3 regions of the Halioglobus maricola genome follow, and region 1 is predicted to be linked to each of the others. Evidence: predicted binding sites of a transcription regulator. Region 1 holds the regulator's gene; each other region holds the start of a gene.
What was found. The regulator PhoB, encoded in region 1, activates phosphate uptake and scavenging genes when phosphate is short. The targets are predictions, from matches to a motif close to TGTCATAAANNTGTAACA.

Region 1 (7,772 bases):
AAGACCAGTTCAAGGGCAAGGAAAAACTGATCCTGCCAAACATCCACGCACTGGAGCTCGGTCATCAGTATGTGAAGGCGAATCTGGAGTGCCCGATCGGTATCCGGGTGAAGACCTCGGATCAGGTGGGCGACAAGATCCTGCTGGACGGCAATACCGCTCTCGGTTTGGGTGCTATCTATGGCGGTGCAACTGTTGCCGCGTGGTACCCGATTACTCCCTCGACTTCGGTGGTAGATGCCTACGAGAAATATGTGCGGAGAGTGCGCATTGATCCGGGTACGGGTGAGAAGAACTATGCGATCGTGCAGGCTGAGGATGAGCTTTCGGCCATTGGTATGGTGATCGGCGCCAGCTGGAACGGTGCGCGCGCATTTACGGCAACCAGTGGCCCTGGTATCTCGCTGATGAGTGAGTTTCTCGGGTTGGCGTACTTCGCCGAGATACCGACCGTATTGATCGACGTACAGCGAGCAGGTCCCTCCACAGGCATGCCCACGCGAACCCAGCAGTCGGATGTGCTGTCGGCGGCTTACGCCTCACACGGTGACACCAAACAAGTGCTGCTGTTCCCGGCCACGCCAAAAGAGTGTTTCGATTTCGGCGCCATGTCCTTTGATCTGGCGGAGCGTTTGCAGACGCCGATCATCATCATGACCGACCTGGATCTGGGCATGAATGACAACATGTCAGAGCCCTTGGAGTGGGACGATAATCGTGCCTATGACCGCGGCAAGGTGATGACCGCCGAACAGTTGGAGGAGGGCGTTGAGTTTGGGCGCTATCTCGACGTTGATGGCGACGCGATTTGCTATCGCACCTATCCGGGCGCTCACCCCAAGCGCGGTGCGTTCTTCACCCGCGGCACCTCACGTGACGAGTACGCGGTATATACCGAACGGGGTGAAGAATACGAAAAGAACATGCTGCGCCTGATGCGCAAGTGGGACACGATCAAGGAATATGTTCCCGAGCCAGAAGTGGTTACTGCCGCTGAGAAAACCGATGTGGCCGTGCTGTATTACGGTACCAGTGAGGAATCTTCGCGCGAGTCACTGGACTTCCTTGCAGAGGAGGGGGTTCACCTGGACGCCATGCGGGTCAGAGCTTTCCCCTTCAATGATGACGTAAAGGCGTTTATCGAGAATCACAAGCAGGTGTTCGTAATTGAACAGAATCGCGATGCGCAGCTGCGTACCTTGTTGATGGCTGAGTTCGAATTCGGCCCGGACAAGTTGAAGTCTGTGTTGTGTTTCGATGGCACCCCGATCAGTGCCCGCAATATCAGTAAACAAATCAAGCAACACCTGAACGGTGGTGAGGTTCAGCCCTTGCATCGCACCAAAATTGCCGGCCAGGCGGGAGAGTAAGCATGAGTTACCAGATTCCGAAATTCCGTCATCCCGAACTGCCGGTCAATGACCTCGGTTATACCAAGGCCGACTACGAGGGTTCAATCTCGACACTGTGCGCAGGCTGCGGCCACGACTCCATTTCCGGGGCCATCGTCAAGGCATGCCACGAACTGTCTATTCCTCCGCATATGATCGCCAAGATGTCGGGCATTGGTTGTTCTTCCAAGTCGCCCACGTATTTCCTGGGTAAATCTCACGGGTTTAACTCGGTGCACGGGCGTATGCCCTCTGTCGTTACCGGCGCGGCCATGGCCAATCGCGACTTGATCTACCTGGGTGTGTCCGGTGACGGCGACACTGCATCCATCGGTATGGGCCAGTTCGCACACGTGGCACGCCGCAACCTGAACATGGTCTACATCGTCATGAATAACGGCTGCTACGGGCTTACCAAAGGGCAGGATTCCGCCACCGCTGATGAAGGCTCTGTGAGCAAAAAAGGTGATGCGAACGTGTTTAGCGCCATCGACCTTTGTTCAACTGCCTTGCAGATGGGCGCGACGTTTGTGGCGCGTAGCTTCTCCGGTGACAAGGACCAACTCGTACCGTTGATCAAGGCCGCAATCAGCCATCGCGGTTTCGCCCTGATTGATGTCGTCTCTCCCTGCGTTACTTTCAACAACAACGCCGGCTCCACCAAGAGCTACGAGTTCGTTCGCGAGCATGCCGAGGCTACCGGTACCGTGGATTTTGTACCCATGCAGAAGGAGATCACCACGGACTATGAGCCAGGCTCCAGTCACGAGGTGACGCTGCACGATGGCTCTTCAATTCACTTGTACAAGATGAGCGAAAATCTGGATCCATTTGATCGTACGTCCGCGCTGATGAATATGGAAAATCACCGTACCGCCGGGGATATTCTCACCGGTTTGATATACATGGACAAGGATTCTCGCGATCTGCACGATGTGCTGGAAACTTCCAGGCGTCCATTGAATACGCTGGATACCGAGGATCTGTGTCCCGGGAATCAGATGCTAAAGAATATCAACGCCAGCCTTCGCTGATACGCCCTGTCTCCGCCCGTGTTCCCAGCCGGTATACGGGCGGCAATCACTAAAATCACGCCCGCCACACAATTCTTTGGCTGATTGTAACTTTGTTGTCATAATTCCATCATCTAATACCTCCATTCGGAAGAATGAGGGAATACTACTGTCATGACTGAACGTACTGTTCTGGTGGTCGACGACGAATTCGCAATACGAGATATGTTGCGGATGGCTTTGGAAATTGCTGAGTTTCGGTGTTTGGAGGCGTCCAATATACAGGATGCCTACGCCATTACCGTGGATGAGCGACCAGATATTATTCTGCTCGACTGGATGCTGCCAGGTGGCAGTGGGCTGGAATTACTGCGTCGTCTTAAAAGAGACGATACCTTCCGTGAAGTGCCAGTGATCATGCTTACCGCAAAAACCACGGAAGATAATGTCATTCAGGGTCTGGACGTGGGCGCAGACGACTATATCACCAAGCCCTTTGCTCCCCGCGAGCTGATCGCTCGCATCAAGGCGCTGTTACGCCGTACAGTGGGCGGTGAAGACAACGCTCGAATGGAAGTTAATGGCCTGGTATTGGACGGTGAGAGCCGGCGCGTATTCGTGGGTGAGCACGCCATCGATATGGGGCCCACTGAATTCAAATTATTGCAGTTCTTTATGTCGCATCCGGAACGCGCTTATACTCGGGGTCAGTTGCTCGATCAGGTGTGGGGCGCGAACGTCTATGTCGAGGAACGCACTGTAGACGTCCATATCCGTCGCCTGAGGAAGGCGCTGCAGGGTGTCGAGGCTGACCACAGTAACCTGATTCAGACGGTACGCGGTACCGGCTATCGATTTTCTTCTCGCTGCATATAGGAGGCACTACCGAAATCCATGGAGTGGTTGGCGTCGGTATTTCGGCTGATAGGAACGGTGTTGCTCGCTGCGTTGGCGGGCTTCTATTTCGGTAATCCGCTGGCATGGGCTTTGGTGGCAGCTGTATTGCTGTTGGTTTTCTGGTCACTTCAGCTGTGGCGTCTGCGCAAGTGGCTGGCTGACAGCTCTGGCTCCCCTCCGGACCTGTTTGGCGTGTGGGGAGATATCGTCGCCAATATCTACAAGCGTCAGCGGAAGGCTATCGCGACCGAGGAACGCTTGCAGTCGACAGTCGACTACTTACTGGATTCATTTGCAGCAATGCGCGATGGCGTGGTCATCCTCGAAGGGCAGGGGGCTCTGCGCTGGTGTAACGAGGCGGCGCAGAGGCTGCTTGCACTGCGTTATCCAGACGACATCGGTCAGGCGATTTCCAATATTGTGCGAGTGCCTGAATTCGCGGAATACTTGTCCACGGCCGATTATAGTGTGCCCCTGGTATTTGAGACGACCGGCGAGATCAAGCATCACCTGCAACTGGTAGTCACCCAATTTGCCGAGGGCGATACCTTGCTCTTCGTGCGGGATGTTACCGACGTTGTGCGGACGGAGAGCATACGCCGTGATTTCGTCGGCAATGTCTCCCATGAATTACGTACGCCGCTGACCGTGATAAGTGGTTATCTGGGTACGTTTATGGCGGACCCGGACAGCTTGCCCGCCCCCTATGTCAGGGCGATTGAGCAGATGGCGGGGCAGGCTGCGCGAATGGAGAACCTGCTCAAGGATTTGCTGTGGCTTTCGCGTATTGAAAGTACTGAACGTCAGGATAAGGACGACAAGGTAGATATTGCAGCTCTGCTGGACGAACTGAAGGAAGAGGTCGCGAACACCCATCCGGGCAATCCGCTACAATTGGATATCCAATGTCGAACCAAGATTCCGGGCGACTATCGAGAGCTGTATAGCGCAGTCTCAAACCTTGTTTTCAATGCGTTCAAGTACAGCAGTGAGGGCGAACCGGTCGTTGCTTCGTGGCGAGAAGACGGCGATGTTGCCCGGCTTGATATTGTAGACACGGGCATAGGCATAGACGCGAGCCACTTTAATCGCCTGACCGAACGTTTTTACCGCGTGGACGACAGTCGGTCCTCGGCGACAGGCGGTACAGGCCTGGGCCTCGCCATCGTCAAACACGTGGCGGCCGCCCATGGCGCACATCTTGAAATTGACAGTAAGCTGGGGAAGGGGAGTACGTTCTCTCTGGTTTTCCCAGAACAAAACTAGAACCCTGAGGAACAGGACATGCTGAAGCAGGACGATTACAAACAGCACATATCAGAGAAATTCAACACCGAGCTTGAGGCTATCAAGAACCATCTGCTGGAAATGGGTGGGAAGGTTGAGCAGCAGTTGAGCGAGGCGGTAGAGGCTTTGGTTGCGCGTGACACCGGTGAAGCTGAGTCTATCGTTAACCGTGACCATGAGGTCAATCAGATGGAACTCGCCATTGATGATGAATGCGCCACCATCCTGGCTCGGCGCCAACCCGCCGCCAGTGATCTACGGCTTGTCGTGGCGGTGATGAAGGTCAATACCGATATTGAGCGTATTGGTGACGAAGCGGCCAAGATTGCTCGTCAGGCGATTCGACTCGCTGAGGAAAATGTCTCCCCGACCAACTATGTTGAGATCCGGCATATTGGCAGCCATGTGGGTGCCATGCTGCGAAAATCGCTGGATGCTTTCGCTCGTCTGGACCTCGAACTGGCAGTGGAGGTTGTGAAAGAAGACAGCAAAGTCGACAAGGAATACGACAGTGCAATGCGTAGCCTGGTGACCTTCATGATGGAAGATCCACGAGATATTGGCGCCATCCTCAACGAAATGTGGGCGCTTCGTAGCTTGGAGAGAATCGGCGATCACGCTGCGAATATTGCCGAGCATATCGTTTACCTGGTGCGCGGCCAGGATGTACGACACCGTAGCCTTGAGGACTTTATAGAACAGGTCGGTGACATTTGATATATCGAGGCAGTTGCCATTGCCAGGCGGTGCGTTTTCAGGTGGAAGCGCCTGAGAGCGTAGAAGTCGAGCGTTGCAACTGCTCGATCTGCCGCAAAGCTGGTTTTCTGCACCTGATAGTGCCGCTGTCCAGGTTCCAGCTACTCGCGGGTGAGGAGGCGATCACCACCTACACTTTCAACACCGGCGTGGCCAGGCACACCTTCTGCAAAATCTGTGGGGTAAAACCTTTCTATACGCCTCGCTCCAATCCTGATGGCATCGACATTAATGTCAACTGCCTCGATGAATTGCCCCCGGAGTTGAGCATTGTCGATTTTGATGGTCAGAACTGGGAGGAGAATGCGCACGCACTGGCCCATAAAAGCATGGATGAATGACGCATTAGTGCCCTCCCTTCAGCCTGGCATTCATTATAAGTCGATATAAAACAATAGCTTACCACTGTAATATTCCCGTAACATTTCCGCCATAGACTGCTCCCAAATCTGGAGTTCTACTCGAGCCAGGTATCCAAGCCTCAGGGAGTTCTAAGCAAGTGAAGAAGCAAATTTTAGCGGTAGTCACAGCAGCAATGACCATTGCCTCAGTTTCAAATGTGCAGGCGCAAGGTCGTGACAATGTCAGCATCGTGGGTTCTTCCACGGTGTATCCCTTCGCCACTGTAGTGGCCGAGCGTTTTGGTCGGTCAACCGACTTCAAGACGCCTAAAATCGAATCGACCGGTTCCGGCGGCGGGCTCAAGCTGTTCTGCAAAGGCGTTGGCTCCAACACACCTGACATCACCAATGCGTCTCGCCGGATCAAGAAAAGCGAGTACGATGATTGCCAGAACAACGGCGTAACCGACATTCTTGAAGTGCTGGTGGGTTATGACGGTATCGCCATCGCCAATAGTCGCAAGGCGCAGATGATGGAGCTCAGCCTGAAGGACCTCTATCTGGCGCTGGCCAAGGATGTTCCCGGCGCTGACGGCAAGCTGATTCCTAACCCCTACAAGACCTGGAAAGACGTGAATCCTGCGCTGCCTGCTGTGAATATCGAGGTGCTGGGCCCTCCACCGACCTCCGGTACTCGCGATGCGTTTGCTGAGCTCGCTCTGGGCGGCGGCGCTCAGGCTATCGCAGCACTGAAAGAACTGCGCGGCATTAGTTCAGGCGACGCAGGAGCACTCAAGGCAGCCATTGCGTCTCTGGGTATTCCCGCTGGCGTTTATGATGCTTACGTCGAGAAAAAGGGCAAGGCGCCCAGTGGTAAAGACATCTTCAAGACAGTTGCTTACGCTGTGCGCGAAGACGGCGCGTATATCGAAGCTGGTGAAAATGACAACCTGATCGTGCAGAAGCTCGAAGCTAATCCCAGCGCACTGGGTATCTTTGGTTTTAGTTTCCTCGAAGAGAACGGTGACAAGGTCCAGGGCTCAGTCGTGGACGGTGTAACACCCTCGTTCGACACCATTGCCGATGGCGACTACCCGGTCTCTCGCCCATTGTATTTCTATGTGAAGGCGGCCCACGTTGGCAAGATCCCCGGCATTCAGGAATATGCCGCTGAGTTCGCCTCCAACAAGGCAATGGGCGAAGACGGTTACCTTCCGGAGCGAGGCCTCATCCCGCTAGGTGATGAAGAGCTGGAGCAGGTGCAGAAGGACGTGGCGGAGCTCAAACTCCTCGAAATGTAACGAGGGTTTCCGCCAATAATGCTGTAAACTCATGCGCCGCTTTTAAGCGGCGCATCTTATTTTTTACGGGCCCGTAATGCAGACATCTACTGTTTTTCTCACCCTGCTAGCACTCTGCCTTGTCAGTTTTTTCGTCGGCCGCCAGCGTTCTCGTATGGTTGCCAGCGCTGCCGGTGGCATGCAGGTGCTTCACTCTCTCCCCAAGCACTACGGTTATATGACCGCCCTGTGGGCAGGCCTCCCTGCGCTGCTGGTTCTGGTGACCTGGGTCGGGGTGGAAGGGTCAGTCATCCGCGGGATAGTGGTCTCCGAGTTCCCCGTTGAAATTCTCCGTTTGAGCGACAGCGAAATAGGGCTCTACTACAACCAGTTGGTGAGTTTTGCCATCAGTGGTGGCGATGCCAGCTTATTGGATCCGGCCCAGGTCGCGGGAGCTGAGCAATACAGCGCATTGGTTAGCCAGAGCGGCAATCTGAAGCTACTGTTGGTGAGTGTAGTGGCTATTCTCGGCGGAGCACTCACGGTTATTCGCATCACCCCGGTGTTGCGCGCGCGGAATTCGGTAGAATCCATCTTCACATGGATATTGTTCGCATGCTCTTCCATAGCGGTGTTGACGACGCTGGGTATTGTTCTGTCCGTGCTTTTCGAAGCCGTCCGATTTTTCCAGACAATCCCGGTACAGGACTTCCTCTTCGGGTTGCAGTGGAGCCCGCAGATGGCCATCCGCCTCGATCAAGTGGGCGCTTCAGGATCCTTCGGTTTCGTGCCGTTGCTGGTAGGTAC
Region 2 (7,772 bases), 2.0 Mb from region 1:
TGCGCCCATCCCTGACCAGTAGCCGGAAACGTTGGATCTCTTGCTCGAGCAATTCGCGGGAACGTTTTAGCAGGATGCCCTGTTGTTCCAGTGGTTCAATGAGCTCGAGGATACCGCCGACATCTTCGATATCGGCGCGACGCGACTGTTCGTAATCGAGATTGGCAACAAGGGTGCCACTACCATCGTGGGTGAACAGTTCCTCCAGCAGGGCGCAGTCATCCTGGTAGCTGATGATCTGGCAGCGCGGCACACCCTGCTTGCAGGCGTGTTGGGCTGTGTGGAGCAGGGTGCGCTGTTCCGGCTTGTCGACTTCCAGATCTTCAATCTGACTCACCGCCAGCTGCTGTAGTAGTTCTCCTGCGGCATTGGTGACGCCGGCTTCAGCGCCGAACAGGATCAGTTTGTCAGCGCCGATAGCAGCTGCGCAGTTTACCGCGATATCTTCCAGCGCCAGGCTGAAGATCTCTCCGGTCGGCGAGTATCCCAGGGGCGACAGCAGCACGATGGAGCCATCGCGCAACTGGCTGTGAATACCGTCGACATCGACGCGTCGCACGCGGCCTGTGTGCTGAAAATCCACGCCGTCGACGACCCCCATGGGCCGTGCAGTCACGAAGTTGCCCGAACAGACCCGGATGCGCGCTCCCTGCATGGGGGAATTGGGCAGCCCCATCGACAGCAGCGCCTCGAATTGTGCTCGCAACGAGCCGGCCGCATCCTTTACATGCTCCAGCGACTCAGTATCGGTGACGCGTATGTCCTTGTGAATCACACTTTCAATGCCGGCGGATTTGAGTCGCGAAGCAATTTGCGGCCGTGCGCCGTGGATCAGTACCAGGTTGACCCCAAGGCTTTTAAGCAGGGCGATGTCGTGGATGATATTGGGGAAATTGTCGTGCAGCGCGACTTCGCCCCCCAGCATCAGCACGAAGGTCTTGCCCCGGTGCGTATTGATATAGGGTGCGGTGTTCCTGAACCAGCGGATATGGGCCCGGCCCGACGTGGTCACGTTCTATCCCAACTCTTTGATTAATAGCGAATTATCTAGATTACCGGACTCCCGCCCTATTACCCAATGGCAATAATGCACATCTGCTTACAGGCAGTAGTGACGGATAAACTGTTCGAGCAGGGCGATGCAGGGCCGGATCTGGTCCAACGGCATGAACTCGTCTGGCTGGTGGGCCTGGTCGATAGAGCCGGGGCCCATGACGATGGTTTCCATCCCAAGCTGCTGCATGAAGGGCGCCTCGGTGGCGAAAGCCACGGCGATTGCATCGTTGCCGGTAAGCTTTTGCGCGAGCTGAACCAGCTCGGACTCTGCGTCTTGTTCAAAGGGCGAAACGTCCTGGATCAAAGAGCGCATCTCGATATCGATATTCCGGCGCGTCCCGATCTCCGTTAAGCGTTCGCGAATTTCCTCGCGGACTGTGCTGTTGCAGCCGGCGGGTGTCATGCGCAGGTCGAAGTGCAGCTCGCTCTGGCCGCAGATGCGGTTCGGGCTGTCACCGCCGTGGATGTGGCCGAGGTTAAGGGTGGGGAAGGCCACTTCGAAATGTGGGTTGCTATAGCGCTCGCCGAGAGTGCTGCGAAAGCTCATCAATTCCGCCATGACCTGATGCATGCTGTCCAGGGCGTTATTGCCCAGATTGGGGTTTGACGAGTGGCCTGCCTGGCCTTTCACATGCACCGCTTCCATCATGATGCCTTTGTGCATGCGCACGGGGACCAGTGATGTCGGTTCCCCGATGATGGCGGCGCGCGCCTTGGGCTTGCCGGCCGCAGCGAGGGCGCGGGCGCCGTTCATGGAGCTCTCTTCGTCTGCGGTGGCGAGCAGGATAAGCGGCTGCTGCAGGTCCACGTCTGCGAAGCTTGCCGCGGCTGCGATGGCCATGGGGAAGAAGCCCTTCATGTCGGTGCTGCCGAGACCATAGATACGCCCGTCACGTTCGTCGAGCGCCAGCGGGTTGCTTTTCCAGCGGCCCTCGTCAAAGGGAACGGTGTCGGTGTGGCCCGCCAGAACCAGACCGCCAGGGCCGGTGCCGCGGGTTGCAATCAGGTTGGCCTTGCTTCCGTCGGCGACGATCTCCTGGATCTCGGTGGCAAAGCCCATGCTCTCCAGCCAGGTGGCGAGCAGATCGATGACTTTGCGATTGCCCTGGTCCCAACTGGGGTCGGTAGAGCTGACGGAGGGGAGTTGGATCAGTTGCCCGAGTTGTTCGAGGATAAGTTTTTCGTTGGCGGGCATGAAGAGTCCTGGTGACAGAGTTATAGCGGCTGAAGCCGACTCATCAGAGTGTAGCCTCTGAGAGCCGCTTCAGCAGCGTTAATCTCGCCTCAGGGGCTAAAGATTCCCTTGAACAGGAAGAAGAACAGGATAGCCAGGCCGGCGCCGGCAGGCAGGGTGATGATCCATGACATGAAGATGGTGCCGATCACTCGCAGGTTCAGGGCGGCGATCCCACGGGCGAAGCCCACGCCTAGCACCGCACCTACCAGCGTGTGGGTCGTCGAAATGGGCAGGCCGGTTGCGGAGGCCAGGACCACGGTAGCAGCGGCACCCAATTCGGCAGCGAAGCCGCGGCTGGGTGTGAGCTCGGTGATCTTGCGGCCAACCGTGGTGATCACGCGCCAGCCGTAGGTTGCCAGGCCCACGACAATACCTGCGGCACCCACCAACAGGATCCACCAGGGCATGGCAGACTTGGCTGCGATTTCGCCGCCCGACTGAACGGTACTGGATATAGCTGCGAGAGGTCCGACGGCGTTGGCTACATCGTTGGAACCGTGAGCGAATGCCATGGAGCAGGCGGTGAAGACCATCAGGATGGCGAACACGCGCTCGACGTTCCCGAAACGGTTTTCCTCGTCATGATCGTCCTTGATGTTCTTGAGCAGCATCGCGCCGAAACCCGCGACCAGCAGGCCGACTACAACCGAGATGGGCAAGGCATTGGCGAATTTGCTGCCCAGGCCCAGGTCGAACTCCAGGCCCACATGTTTGAGGCCCTTGAGCAGCGTGACCATGGAGATCATAAAGCCCACCATCCACATGTAGATGGGGATGAACTTTTTGGCCCGGTTGAAGGGGTCGTCGGTGTCCAGGATGAGTTTTTTCACACTCATAAACAGGGCAAAGGACATTGTCCCTGCCAATACGGGCGAGACTACCCAGGAGGCAACGATGCTGCCTACCTTGCCCCAGTGAATAGCTTCCATGGAAATACCGACGGAGGCAAAGCCGACGATCGCACCGACGATAGAGTGGGTCGTGGATACCGGCCAGCCCTTGATGCTGGCGATCAACAGCCAGGTACCCGCTGCCAGCAGGGCCGACATCATGCCGTAGACCATTAGCTCAGGGTTGTCGGCCATGACCTCGGCATCGATGATGCCTTTGCGAATGGTAGAGGTTACCTCGCCACCGGCCAGATAGGCCCCCAGAAACTCGAAGACCATGGCGATCAGGATGGCCTGCTTGATGGTCAGGGCGCGGGAACCCACCGATGTGCCCATGGCGTTGGCCACGTCATTGGCACCGATGCCCCAGGCCATGAAGAAGCCGAACAGGCAGGCCATAATCAGAAAGACACTGCCGTACTGAGCGATAATTTCCATTGCGGTTTACCTAATCTATTATTTTGTGCGGATTATTTGGCGAGCAGGATCTGCAGGCGGTCGCCTACCTTTTCAGCGATGTCTGCCAGTTCGCCAAGCAGGCCCATGGCGCGGTAGTAAAACATGACATCTACCGGGGCTAATTCGCTCTCCATTTTGTAGAGCTTACGGCGCAGGGAGAACTGTTGCTTGTCGGTTTTACGTTCCAGCTTGTCCAGTTCTTTCAGCATGGCCTCGACGCGCTTGACCTCGCGCCCCGAAAAGCCAACCTCAAGCAGTTCATCCAGTTCCTGAATAGCTTTCAGCGCGTGCTGGCAGCAGCATACGCTGGTGCTGGCAAGCTCTAAAACGGCGGGGAACAGTTTGTCTGGGAAGCGCAGGTCGCGGCCCATCACTACGCTCGCGAAATCTTGAGCGGTATTGGCGACCTGGTCCTGAATGCTGACCAGCTGTAACAGGTCGGAGCGGGGTACTGGCAGGAACAGGCTCTTGGGCAAATGACGCCGGACGTCGCGTTTGAGCTTGTCGGCGGCGCTTTCGTCCGCGCTGATTGCCTTGTGGATCTCTTTGGCCCGGCCCCAGTCCTCATCGGCCGTAGCCTGGAGTAATTCGGGGAGATGCTCGGCGGCTTCGGTCGCCACCTTCATGTGCAGCTGAATAGGGCCGATCGGTGATCGGCCAAAGAGACTGCCCAAAGGGTTTCGGCTGGCCATATTTTGACTCCGTAGCGCGGGGGGTGTCTATTTTTTCGGCAGTATAGGAGGAACAAGAGAGCTTGTCATAAAAAGTTCATATTTCTCTGGCGAGGGCCCGCACAGCTGGATCCGGCGACCCCCAACAGGGGTCCCTGTGCTAGCATACCGGGCAGTCGATAATTGCTTCCGGAAGAGCGAATTGCTTCACTCCGGTTACGCCCAAGGGAACACGAAACTATGGCCATGGACAACGGAGGATTGTTTGCCGAGCAGCGCCTGAATCTCACCACGCTGGCCCAGGATTTATGCCGGGAAGGCCGCCTCGCCGATGCCGATCTCAAGCGCGTCGCGAGCAATGCCCTGGTTAAGGTGCATCCGCTTATCTACCTGGCCGACCAGAAGCTAACCGATGCGGCTAATCCGGAACGCTCACTTGATATGGATGCGCTCTTGGCCTTTCTTGCCACTCGCACCGGGCAGGCTGTTTACGATATCGATCCCCTGAAAATCAATGTTGGCGAAATAGCCGATGTCATGTCGCAGGCCTTTGCTGAGCGCCACCGCATATTGGCGGTAGAGGTCAATGACGACGAGGTGGTCATCGCCTCTGCCGAACCCTGGATCAAAGCCTGGGAAGGGAATCTGGAACATGTGTTGCGCAAGCCCATTCGTCGTGTCCTGGCTGACCCGAGGGCGATCGCTCGGCACACCGTAGAGTTCTACAACATGGCTGGCTCAGTGCGCAGTGCAAAGAAAACGGATCGCTCTGAAAATCGCGCCATCACTACCAATCTTGAACAAATGCTGGAACTGGGCTCGATGAAAGAGCCTGATGCTAACGATCAGCATATCGTCAACGTGGTTGACTGGCTGCTGCAGTATGCGTTCGAGCAGCGCGCCAGTGATATTCATATTGAGCCGCGTCGGGAGCAGGGTGACGTTCGCTTCCGCATCGATGGGGTGTTGCACAACGTCTACGATTTGCCGCATCAGGTCTGTGCCGCGGTGACCAGCCGGATCAAGATACTCGGTCGTATGGATGTTGCTGAAAAGCGTCGTCCCCAGGATGGCCGGCTCAAAACTCGCTCGCCTGAAGGCAATGAAGTGGAGCTGCGTCTGGCGACGCTTCCAACCGCATTCGGTGAAAAATTGGTGATGCGGATTTTTGATCCGGATGTGTTGCAGAAAAGTTTCGAGCAGCTCGGTCTGGCCGAGGATGACCTGGCGCGCTGGCACCATATGACTGATTCGGGCAACGGGATTGTATTGGTTACAGGGCCCACAGGGTCGGGCAAGACGACCACACTCTACTCAACGCTTCGTCAGCTCGCCACCAGCGAGGTGAATGTCTGCACGATTGAAGACCCTATCGAGATGGTTGAAGACGCCTTTAACCAGATGCAGGTAAACCACGGTATTGATCTGGATTTCTCCTCCGGTGTGCGCGCGCTGATGCGGCAGGACCCCGACATCATCATGGTCGGTGAGATCCGCGATCTGGAGACAGCAAATATGGCAGTGCAAGCTGCGCTTACAGGCCACCTGGTGCTCTCGACACTGCATACCAATGATTCACCCAGCTCGATTTCGCGGCTGCTGGAATTGGGCGTGCCCGCCTATCTGGTCAAGGCCACGGTCAGGGGCATCATGTCTCAACGGTTAGTGCGAATTTTATGCCCCACCTGCAAAACCATGGAACCGCTGGACCCGGATGCCTGGCGTGAGCTCACAAGCCCGTGGTCGGTTGAGCCACCGGAGCAGGTCGCACGTCCCGTTGGATGCAAAGCCTGTCGCGACACCGGTTATATTGGGCGCAAGGGCATTTACGAAGTACTGGTGAACACACCGAGGGTGCAGGAACAGATTCACTCGCAATTGGAGACGGTCAATATTCGCAAAAGCGCCATGGAAGAGGGTATGCGAACACTGCGCCTCTCGGGTGCTACCCGCGTTGCCCGTGGCGAGACGACAATTGAAGAAGTCATGCGGGTCGCCCCTGTATTGGACGCCTGATCTGAACGGGATCTTATGAAACTTAGCAATTTGCCCGAAGTACTGGCAAGACAAGCGGAAAAGGCCTGGGAGCTGATTCTGGACCGGGCGGATGAGACGACCGCCAGCGGTCTGCGTGAATATGCAATGATTGGCGAGCTGGCCGATCAGTTGCCGAGGGTCCTGGCATGCAGCCCCTTTGTTGCCGATCTCTCACGGCGCAAACCGGCCCTGCTACTCGCGCTGCTGGATTCTCAATTCCTTGCGCGAAGCTTGCCTGAAGACTCCTTTCGAGAGGAGCTCAGCGCGAACCTGACAGGAGAGGCGGAGCTGGGCCCGGCGCTGCGACTTTATCGTCAGCGCCATATGCTGCGCATCGTCTGGCGCGATTTCAGTAGAACTGCGGACACCCTGGAAACGGTGCGCGATACTTCGCTGCTTGCCGAGGCCTGTATTGCCGAGGCCCTGGTTCACACTCAGGCGGCGCTTGAGCAGCGTTTCGGCAAACCGATAGGCCGCACCAGTGGCGAACACCAGACCATGATTGTTCTGGCCATGGGCAAGCTCGGTGCGCGTGAACTAAATGTTTCTTCCGACATCGATCTCATATTTGCCTTTCCCGAAGCTGGCGTTACAGATGGAGAGACGCGAAACCTCAGTAACGAAGAGTTTTTCATAAAGGTGGGTCAGGCGGTGATTACTGCGCTGGATCAGACCACCCCGGAAGGCTTTGTATTCAGGGTAGACATGCGCCTGAGGCCTTATGGTGACAGCGGAGCCCTGGTTCATAACTTTAATGCCCTGGAGGAGTACTACCAGGATCAGGGGCGAGATTGGGAGCGTTACGCCTTGATTAAGGCCCGCCCGGTTACCGGCGATCCGGCGCGTGCAGATGAATTGATGAAGGCACTGCGGCCATTTGTTTTCAGACGCTACATCGACTTCGGTGTGATCGAGAGTTTGCGCAGCATGAAGCAGATGATCAGTGCCGAGGTGCGCCGACGGGGCTTGCAGGGCAATGTAAAACTCGGGCACGGCGGTATTCGTGAAGTAGAGTTTATCGCGCAGTGTTTTCAGTTGATTCGCGGCGGCCGCGATCTGGCACTGCAACAGCGGGAGTTGCTGATCGTATTGCAGGAGTGCGTGGAGTTGGGGTGCTTGCCCGCTGAAGCAGTGGAGGAGTTGCGCACCGCCTACCTGTTCCTCCGCGACAGCGAGCACGCGATACAGGGATATCAGGACAAGCAGACCCAGGAGCTTCCAGGCGACGAGATGGCACGCATTGCCATGGCAGAAATCATGGGTTTCGAGCGCTGGGAAACTTATCTTCAGGCACTGGACGAGCAGCGCGCGACCGTGTCGCGCCATTTTAACGCCCTGATTGCCGTTCCCGAGGATGAACAGCCTTCGACCGAATCCGATGATGGTCTCTGGGGAGAAGATCTCAACGAAGCCGCGCTGGCC
Region 3 (7,772 bases), 620 kb from region 1:
AAGTGCACTGGTCGTGGCACTGCCAGCTGAGATCATGCGATCCGAAACGCTCGCACTCGCCTCGTTGATACCGGAAATCACGATCCGATCGATATGATCGGTGGGCAAGGTGCGCAAAAGCACTCGAGGCGCGCCATTGCCCAGATGGTCTTCCATGTAGTTGCGGTTGCGGTACTTGCCGGTGGAATCAATAACGATATCAACGCCAAAAATATCCCAGGGCATTTCCGCCGGGCTATCAATTTCCATCAGGCGAGCGCGGAAGCGATCATTGGCCAGGAAATTCCCATCGAGGCGATGCTGTGCAGGATCGGAGCCTTCTGAGCACAACAGGTAGTGAAGAATTTCGGGCTTGCCGATATCCGCAATTGCCACCACTTCTACATCGTCACTGGCCGCTGCCAGTTGATAGATCTGGCGGCCCGTCTGGCCGAAGCCCATGATGCCCACACGAATGGGCTTGCGCTGTGTCATCGTATCTCTCCTGTTTCCAATTACTGTTCTGACATGGCCTCGCGGGCCAGTGTCTCAATTTCATCCCAGCGACCATTGTCGACCAGGCTGGAAGCCACCATCCATGACCCACCGCAACAAACCACGTTGGGGAGTGCGAGGAAGTCGCGAAAGTTGTCCGGGTTTAGCCCACCGGTGGGGCAGAATTTCACATCGGGGAAAGGGCCGCCCAGGGCCTTCAACATACCCTTGCCACCCAGGGTCACTGCGGGAAACAGCTTGAGCAGCTCAAAACCGTGAGCCTGAGCCTGCATGATGTCGGACGAACTGGCCACGCCGGGAACAAAATCCAGCGGCGCGTCGGCAGCAGCCTGCAATAGTGCGGGCGTCGCACCGGGACTCAGCGCGAGCTCAACGCCAGCGTCCACGACTCGCGCGACCTCCTCCGGCGTATTTACAGTGCCGGCCGCCACCAGAAGCCCGGGAAGCTCTTCCCGCACGGCTACGATGGCATCCAGCGCGGCAGGCGTGCGCAGAGTGATCTCAATGGCGGTCATACCACCCTTTTCAAGGGCTCTCGCCAACGCTACTGTGGAGTCCACATCGCGCGCGGTGACCACCGGGAGAACCCGGCTTGCAGCTAATTTTTGTTCCAGCATCGCTCTCTCTCGACTGTAATTTTATTACATTTGCGAAACTTTAGACGCAAAGTTGCGATTTAACAAGCTATAGTTGCCATCCTGATGTATTTTTATTACATTTTAGAGAAACAGAGAGGATTTCACATGACTTTACTGGCAGATCTTGCCGACCCCCGGGTAAAGCGCAGCAAATCCGCCCACAAACTCGCCGCCTGCGTCACCGCAGACCCTGAAGCGATCGTCTCAATGAGCACCGCCGCACTAGCCGGACTGGCCGATGTGAGTGAACCCACGGTCAATCGCTTTTGCACAGGGCTGGGCTACAAGGGCTTCCCGGATTTCAAGATTGCCCTGGCGGGCGAGCTGGCGCGCCGCCAGCCACGCATTACCCAGGACATCGACACCGACGACTCGGCAGGTCAGGTCGTCGCGAAAGTGTTCGAACACACCCTTGCCAGCCTCGCCAATGCCCAGCAACACCTCGATCTGGAATCCCTGCATCTAGCGGTAGATGCCCTCGCCAACGCCCGCTCGATCGCTCTGTGCGGCCTGGGGGCCTCCGCCTCGGTGGCACTGGATGCCCAACACAAGTGGCTGCGTTTTCCGGTACCTGTTTCAGCCCACACTGACATCATCAACCAGCGCATGCTGGCCACCGGCATGACCAGTGAGGACTGTCTTGTGTGCATCTCCTACACTGGCCGCACCACTGCCATGGTAGAGCTGGCCCAACTCGCTCGACTGAACGGCACCCGGGTGCTGGCGCTCACGGCGCCAAACTCGCCCCTCGCTGATGCGTGCGACCTTGTGCTCGGGGTTGCCAGCGGTGAAGACACCGACCTCTACACGCCCATGAGCTCGCGTATTGCCCAACTCGTGATCGTCGATGTGCTGGCGACCTGCCTCGCCCTGCGCCTTGGCGACGCATTCGGGGAACACCTGGCGGCGGTGAAAGACAATCTTCGCAGCACCCGCAATCCGGTGTAGGGCAAAACCAGCCTCGCAAGCAGGGCCGATGGGAGCTACTATCATGAATATGCTCCATCGCGAGGAAGAGATCTCTTGAAGAAAATTTTCGCTGGTCTGGCAACGCTTGTAGGGCTGCTGGCAATTGCCTTGGCAGGCCTGTTACTCAGTGGCAATATCAGTAGCTACAGTTTGCCGATGATTCTCAATGTTATGACCGGTCGCCCCGGTGCGAGCATTGACGCTGAATCCGCCCAACAACACTACCGCCTACCGCCTGGATTTTCGGTCCAGATTTTCGCTAACGATCTGCCCAAGGCACGCTTCATGCGTTTTACCCGAAGCGGGGACCTGCTAGTAAGCAGGCCACACGCAGGGGATATCATTCTGCTGCAGCGGGACAGTGACGGCGATGGTTACAGCGATGGCCGACGCACGATCATCAGTGAACTCGATCGGCCGCAGGGCATAGACTTCTCCGGCGACTGGCTCTACATCGCCGAGCGTGAGCAGGTTGGCAGAATTCGGTTTGACCACGCCGCCGGCATCACTCGCGATCACTACGAGCCCGTCATTACCGGCCTGACCGGGGACGGCAATCACTGGAGTAAAACACTGCGCTTCGGCCCGGACGATATGCTCTATCTGGCTCAGGGATCCACCTGCAATATCTGTGAAGAAAAAGACCCCCGACGAGCAACAATCATGCGCTTTGCCCCCGACGGCAGCGACGGAGAGATTTTTGCCACCGGCCTGCGCAACAGCGTCGGCTTCGACTGGTCGCCCTGGGACGACGAGCTCTACGCCACCGACAACGGGCGCGACATGCTCGGCGACGACTTTCCGCCCTGCGAGCTAAACAGAGTGGAGTACGGTAATTTCTATGGGTGGCCCTATTTCAATGGCGCGAATGTCCCCGACAACGATATGGGACCCGACCCGCTCGCGACCCAACGCGTTCCCATACCCCCTGCGCACGCATTTCGCGCCCACAACGCGCCACTGGGCATCAGCTTCGTCGACACAAGCAACTGGCCAGGCGACTTCGAGAAAGTGGCTCTGGTTGCGCTGCATGGCTCCTGGAACCGCAGCGAGCCCGACGGCTACGAGGTGGTCTCTCTTCACTTCACAGACAAGGGTATAGAAGAGCGTGTATTCCTCGGCGGGTTCAATCAGGATGGCAACATCCTGGGCCGACCTGTCGATGTTGCCCAGGGACCGGACGGGGCGATCTACATCTCAGATGACTTCGCCGGAGCGATCTATCGCGTCTCACACAGCGAAGCTGTTGACCAGTTGGCAATAGAACCCTCGCAGCAGCAAGCGCCTGCCGCAGACACTATTCCCGACTGGGTCGCGGCAGCTGATCTTGAGGCCATGTCCAGCCGCGGTGAGCAACTCTATCTCCAGCACGATTGCGCCAGCTGCCACGAGCAGGGCGAAAATCCGGTAACGCTCGAACAGTCGAGCTACGCCGCCATCGAGCGAGCCCTGCTCTCACCACAAGCACCCATGCCATTACTGCCACTGAGCGAGCAAGAGCGCCGGGAGCTCGCCGCCTATATTGCGAGCGAGCAATAAAGCACCAGCGCGCCGTATGTTGAGGTATCTTCCCAATGCCCTCACCACACTGCGCCTGCTGCTGGCACTGCCGCTGGGCGTGCTAATCCTGCGAGAGCAGTACAGCAGCGCAGTGGCAATGGGGCTGGCCGCGGGTTTAACCGATGCACTGGACGGGTTCGCCGCACGCAAATTACATGCGCAGTCACAGCTTGGCGCCATGCTGGACCCTATCGCCGACAAAACTCTCGTCACCGCAACCTTTCTCTGCCTGGCTCAGGTGGGAGTCATCCCCTGGCCTGTAGCGATGTGTATCGTGGGGCGCGACCTGGTCATCGTGGCAGGCGCGGCGTGTTACCGCCTGTTTGTCGGCCCGTTCAAATTTGGTGCACGGCCCTTGAGCAAGCTGAACATGGTCTTGCAGATCGGCTTTTGCGTACTGTTGCTCGCAGCCCAGATTACCCCTGTCATCAGCCCTGCCGTGCTCCTGGCCGGCACGTGGACCGTGATCGTCATCACCTTGGTCAGCGGCGTGGACTATATCCAGGCCTGGAGCCGCTCAGCGCTGCGAGAACTCGGGGCCAGACGTTGACATGGCAGCAGTCACGCTCAAGGCGCTCACTTACAACATCCACAAGGGCTATACCACCGGCAATCGAAAGTTCATGCTTGAGTCCATGCGCGAGCGTATTGCGGAGACCGAGTCAGACATCGTATTCCTGCAGGAAATTCATGGCACGGCGATCAAGAGTGAGGCCAAGAAGCGCAAATTCTCCTATCCTGAGCAACCCCACTTCGAATATCTGGCCGATCAGGCCTGGCCGCATTATGCCTACGGCCGCAACGCTATTTATCGCAAGGGAGATCACGGCAACGCAATCCTGAGCCGCTACCCGTTCGTCGCCTGGGAAAATATTGATGTCTCCATTTTCCCCCGCTCCAGCCGCAGCATTCTGCACGGCATTATTGAAGTGCCCGGCACCTCGCGGCCATTACACACCCTCTGCGTACATCTGGGCCTTCTGGAGCAGGAGCGCAAAGAGCAGTTGCAGACTCTCACCGACCGTATCGACCAGCATGTCCCCCGGGACGAACCGATGATCATCGCTGGTGATTTTAACGATTGGCGTCGGCGCGCCGAGAATCACCTTCACGACGATCTGGGCCTGCAGGAATTGTTTGTCAAACTACAGGGACGGCACGCGCGCACCTTTCCAGTGTGGGCCCCACTACTGCCGGTAGATCGCATGTACTTTCGCGGTTTGACACCATTGAGCTGTGATCGCTTATGTCGCGGACACTGGCGCGACCTGTCTGACCACGCCGCGCTGGCGGGGGTATTTGAACTGGATTGCTGAGCGAATGCTCGCTAAGGTTGGCACTGAACTTTCTCGCTGAATCAAAAAGATGCAAAACGCTGTAAACATCCTCAAAACGCTCCCCATGCTCGCCAAACTGCCAAAGTTGTTAAAACCCAGGCCAGATTCCACCAAAGGGTGCATCTCTCTGCACGTCCAGCTTCAGGCCGAGCGATTTCCGTACCACACCGCTATTAGCTTTGAGGGCGACGAACGCACTTGGGACGAATTCAACCGCGAGGCAAATCGCTTTGCGCGCGCGCTGCAGAACGCTGGCGTAGCCCGCGGAGACGCTGTCAGCGTATTGATGGAAAACCGCATCGAGTATCTCAGCTGCCTGATCGCCATCAACAAGCTGGGAGCCTGCGCCGCACTGATCAATACCAACCTGAGTGGCGGGTCACTAGCCCACTGTCTTACCGTGACCAATTCGACGCACTGCATCATCGGCGAAGAGCGCTGTTCCACAATCGCAGAATTGCTGGATGAAGACCTGCCGGCCCTGCGCAAACCGCTCTATGTCGCCGATAGCGGCGAACTCAGCTGCCCTGACTGGGCGAATGATCTGGGCGTCTCGGCAGCAGCACAGCAGGATCAAAACCTCGCGGAGACTGACGATGTCACTATCAGCGAGGACTGCCTGTATATTTTCACTTCAGGCACCACCGGCATGCCGAAAGCGAGTGTCATGTCGAACAAACGGCTGCTTGCCACGGCCTCGCTGTCAGCTATCGCAGGACTGCGCTGTGACGAGCACGATTGCATCTACCTTTGCCTGCCGTTGTATCACGGCACCGGCCTGTTCCTGGGCGTGGGCGCGGCGTTCACCACGGGTGCCAGCATCTACCTCCGTCGCAAATTCTCCGCCTCCGCATTCGTGCCGGAAGTGCGCGAGTCCGGTGCAACCTGCTTTATGTATATCGGCGAAATTTGCCGTTACCTTTTGGCCACACCGGAACACGTGGATGACCACGCCACGTCGCTGCGCACCATCATGGGCAATGGCCTGCGTCCGGATATCTGGCACGCATTCAAGGACCGCTTCGGTATTGACCTGGTCTCGGAATTCTACGGATCCAGCGAGGGCAATATTTCAGCCATCAACCTGTTCAACAAAGATTGCACCATCGGTACTATCGCCCTGCCCCACGCGCTGGTTCGTTACGATGTGGACAACGACGAAATAGTGCGCGACCAACAAGGCTACTGCATACGTGCAGAGAAGGGAGAGCCGGGGCTGGTACTCGGAGAGATCACCCCCAAAACCCAGTTCGAGGGCTACACCAACAAGGAAGCGACCGAGGCAAAAATCCTCCGGGATGTGTTCAAACCGGGTGACGCCTGGTTCAACACTGGCGACTTGCTGAAACAGATAGAGGTCGGTTTTGCCCTGGGTTTACCTCACTATCAGTTTGTCGACAGAGTCGGTGATACCTTCCGCTGGAAGGGGGAGAATGTTTCGACCAATGAAGTTGGCGAGATCATCAACACGCACGATCAGGTGCACTTCAGCAACATCTATGGCGTTGAGGTGCCTGGCACCGACGGCCGGGCAGGGATGGCCGCGCTCATTCTGGAAGAAGGCTGTGACGCCCTGGACGTGGAGAGTTTCTCGAAGCTGGTAACAGCACAACTGCCGGCCTATGCGCGACCGCTATTTTTGCGCGTCCTGCCACAGATGGACACGACGGGAACGTTCAAAATGCTCAAGGGTGATTTGCGCAAGGAAGGTTTTGACCCCGCGCTTGTGGACGGCCCCTTGTATGCACTGAAACCTGGATCCGCCCACTACGAACCGCTCGAGCAGGCGTTTTTCGCGGACATTCAGAGCGGCCGCAGCGGTTACTGAAACCGCGGGCCGGAAGCGCGCCTAAGCCCGATTACCATTACTGCTGGAAGGCGAGCCAGCGCGTGACCTGCGCCGCCGACGGGGTGGCCGGCTGCCCTCATTGCGATTACCGTTGCCGCCGCTATTGCCCTGGCGTTGGCCACCGGATTTGGCTTTCCCTGCATGCTTACTCGGCTTGTGTGCCCGGCGCAGTGGTGCGTTCTCGGGCACGTCATGTTCGGGCTCAAAACCGTCGACGTACTCACGGGTAATATGGCGCTGGATCAGCTGCTGAATACCATTGAGCTGCTTGCTCTCGTCGGCGCTCACCAGTGAAAAGGCTTTGCCGGTAGCGCCAGCGCGACCGGTGCGGCCAATACGGTGAACGTAATCTTCAGCTACATTGGGCAAGTCGAAGTTCACCACCTGGGGCAGCTGGGCGATGTCGAGGCCGCGAGCCGCGATATCAGTCGCAACAAGTACTCGTACCTTGCCAGCCTTAAAACCTTCCAGGGCTCGAGTACGCGCGCCCTGACTCTTGTTCCCGTGAATGGCCGCAGCCTCGAGACCAGCTTTGTCCAACTGCTGTGCAAGACGGTTGGCACCGTGTTTGGTCCGGGTAAACACCAATACCTGCTGCCAGTTGTGGTCGATCACCAATTCGCGCAGAAGTGCTCCCTTGCGCTTCTTGTCGACTGGGTACACCCACTGCTCAACCGTGTCGGCGGTGGCATTGGCAGGGTTCACTTCAACCTCGACCGGATTGCTCAGGATACTGGCGGTAAGAGAGCGAATCTCATTGGCAAAGGTCGCCGAAAACATCAGGTTCTGGCGCTGGTCGGGAAGCAATTTGAGGATACGACGAATGTCGTGAATGAAACCCATATCAAGCATACGGTCGGCTTCATCCAGCACCAGAATTTCCAGCTCGGAAAAATCGATCTCGCCCTGTCCATGCAGGTCGAG

Region 2: EY643_RS00285 (TIGR00153 family protein) is a predicted target of PhoB. The motif match lies at 4,398-4,415, and genes of this name have one in related genera.
Region 3: hexR (transcriptional regulator HexR) is a predicted target of PhoB. The motif match lies at 1,195-1,212, and genes of this name have one in related genera.

Annotation. Positions count from the first base shown of each region.
Region 1 covers NZ_CP036422.1:2,333,921-2,341,692, reverse strand. The annotation lists gene EY643_RS10610 (2-oxoacid:acceptor oxidoreductase subunit alpha) at 1-1,370, shown strand, start outside; gene EY643_RS10605 (2-oxoacid:ferredoxin oxidoreductase subunit beta) at 1,373-2,425, shown strand; gene phoB (phosphate regulon transcriptional regulator PhoB) at 2,579-3,280, shown strand; gene phoR (phosphate regulon sensor histidine kinase PhoR) at 3,299-4,567, shown strand; gene phoU (phosphate signaling complex protein PhoU) at 4,586-5,305, shown strand; gene EY643_RS10585 (GFA family protein) at 5,347-5,685, shown strand; gene EY643_RS10580 (substrate-binding domain-containing protein) at 5,844-6,986, shown strand; gene pstC (phosphate ABC transporter permease subunit PstC) at 7,063-7,772, shown strand, end outside.
Region 2 covers NZ_CP036422.1:59,410-67,181, forward strand. The annotation lists gene argA (amino-acid N-acetyltransferase) at 1-1,012, opposite strand, end outside; gene argE (acetylornithine deacetylase) at 1,100-2,251, opposite strand; gene EY643_RS00280 (inorganic phosphate transporter) at 2,341-3,621, opposite strand; gene EY643_RS00285 (TIGR00153 family protein) at 3,654-4,334, opposite strand; gene tfpB (type IV pilus assembly ATPase TfpB) at 4,554-6,329, shown strand; gene glnE (bifunctional [glutamate--ammonia ligase]-adenylyl-L-tyrosine phosphorylase/[glutamate--ammonia-ligase] adenylyltransferase) at 6,345-7,772, shown strand, end outside.
Region 3 covers NZ_CP036422.1:2,951,327-2,959,098, forward strand. The annotation lists gene EY643_RS13460 (glyceraldehyde 3-phosphate dehydrogenase NAD-binding domain-containing protein) at 1-474, opposite strand, end outside; gene eda (bifunctional 4-hydroxy-2-oxoglutarate aldolase/2-dehydro-3-deoxy-phosphogluconate aldolase) at 495-1,112, opposite strand; gene hexR (transcriptional regulator HexR) at 1,239-2,081, shown strand; gene EY643_RS13475 (PQQ-dependent sugar dehydrogenase) at 2,157-3,641, shown strand; gene EY643_RS13480 (CDP-alcohol phosphatidyltransferase family protein) at 3,658-4,212, shown strand; gene EY643_RS13485 (endonuclease/exonuclease/phosphatase family protein) at 4,214-4,978, shown strand; gene EY643_RS13490 (long-chain-acyl-CoA synthetase) at 5,028-6,827, shown strand; gene EY643_RS13495 (DEAD/DEAH box helicase) at 6,849-7,772, opposite strand, start outside.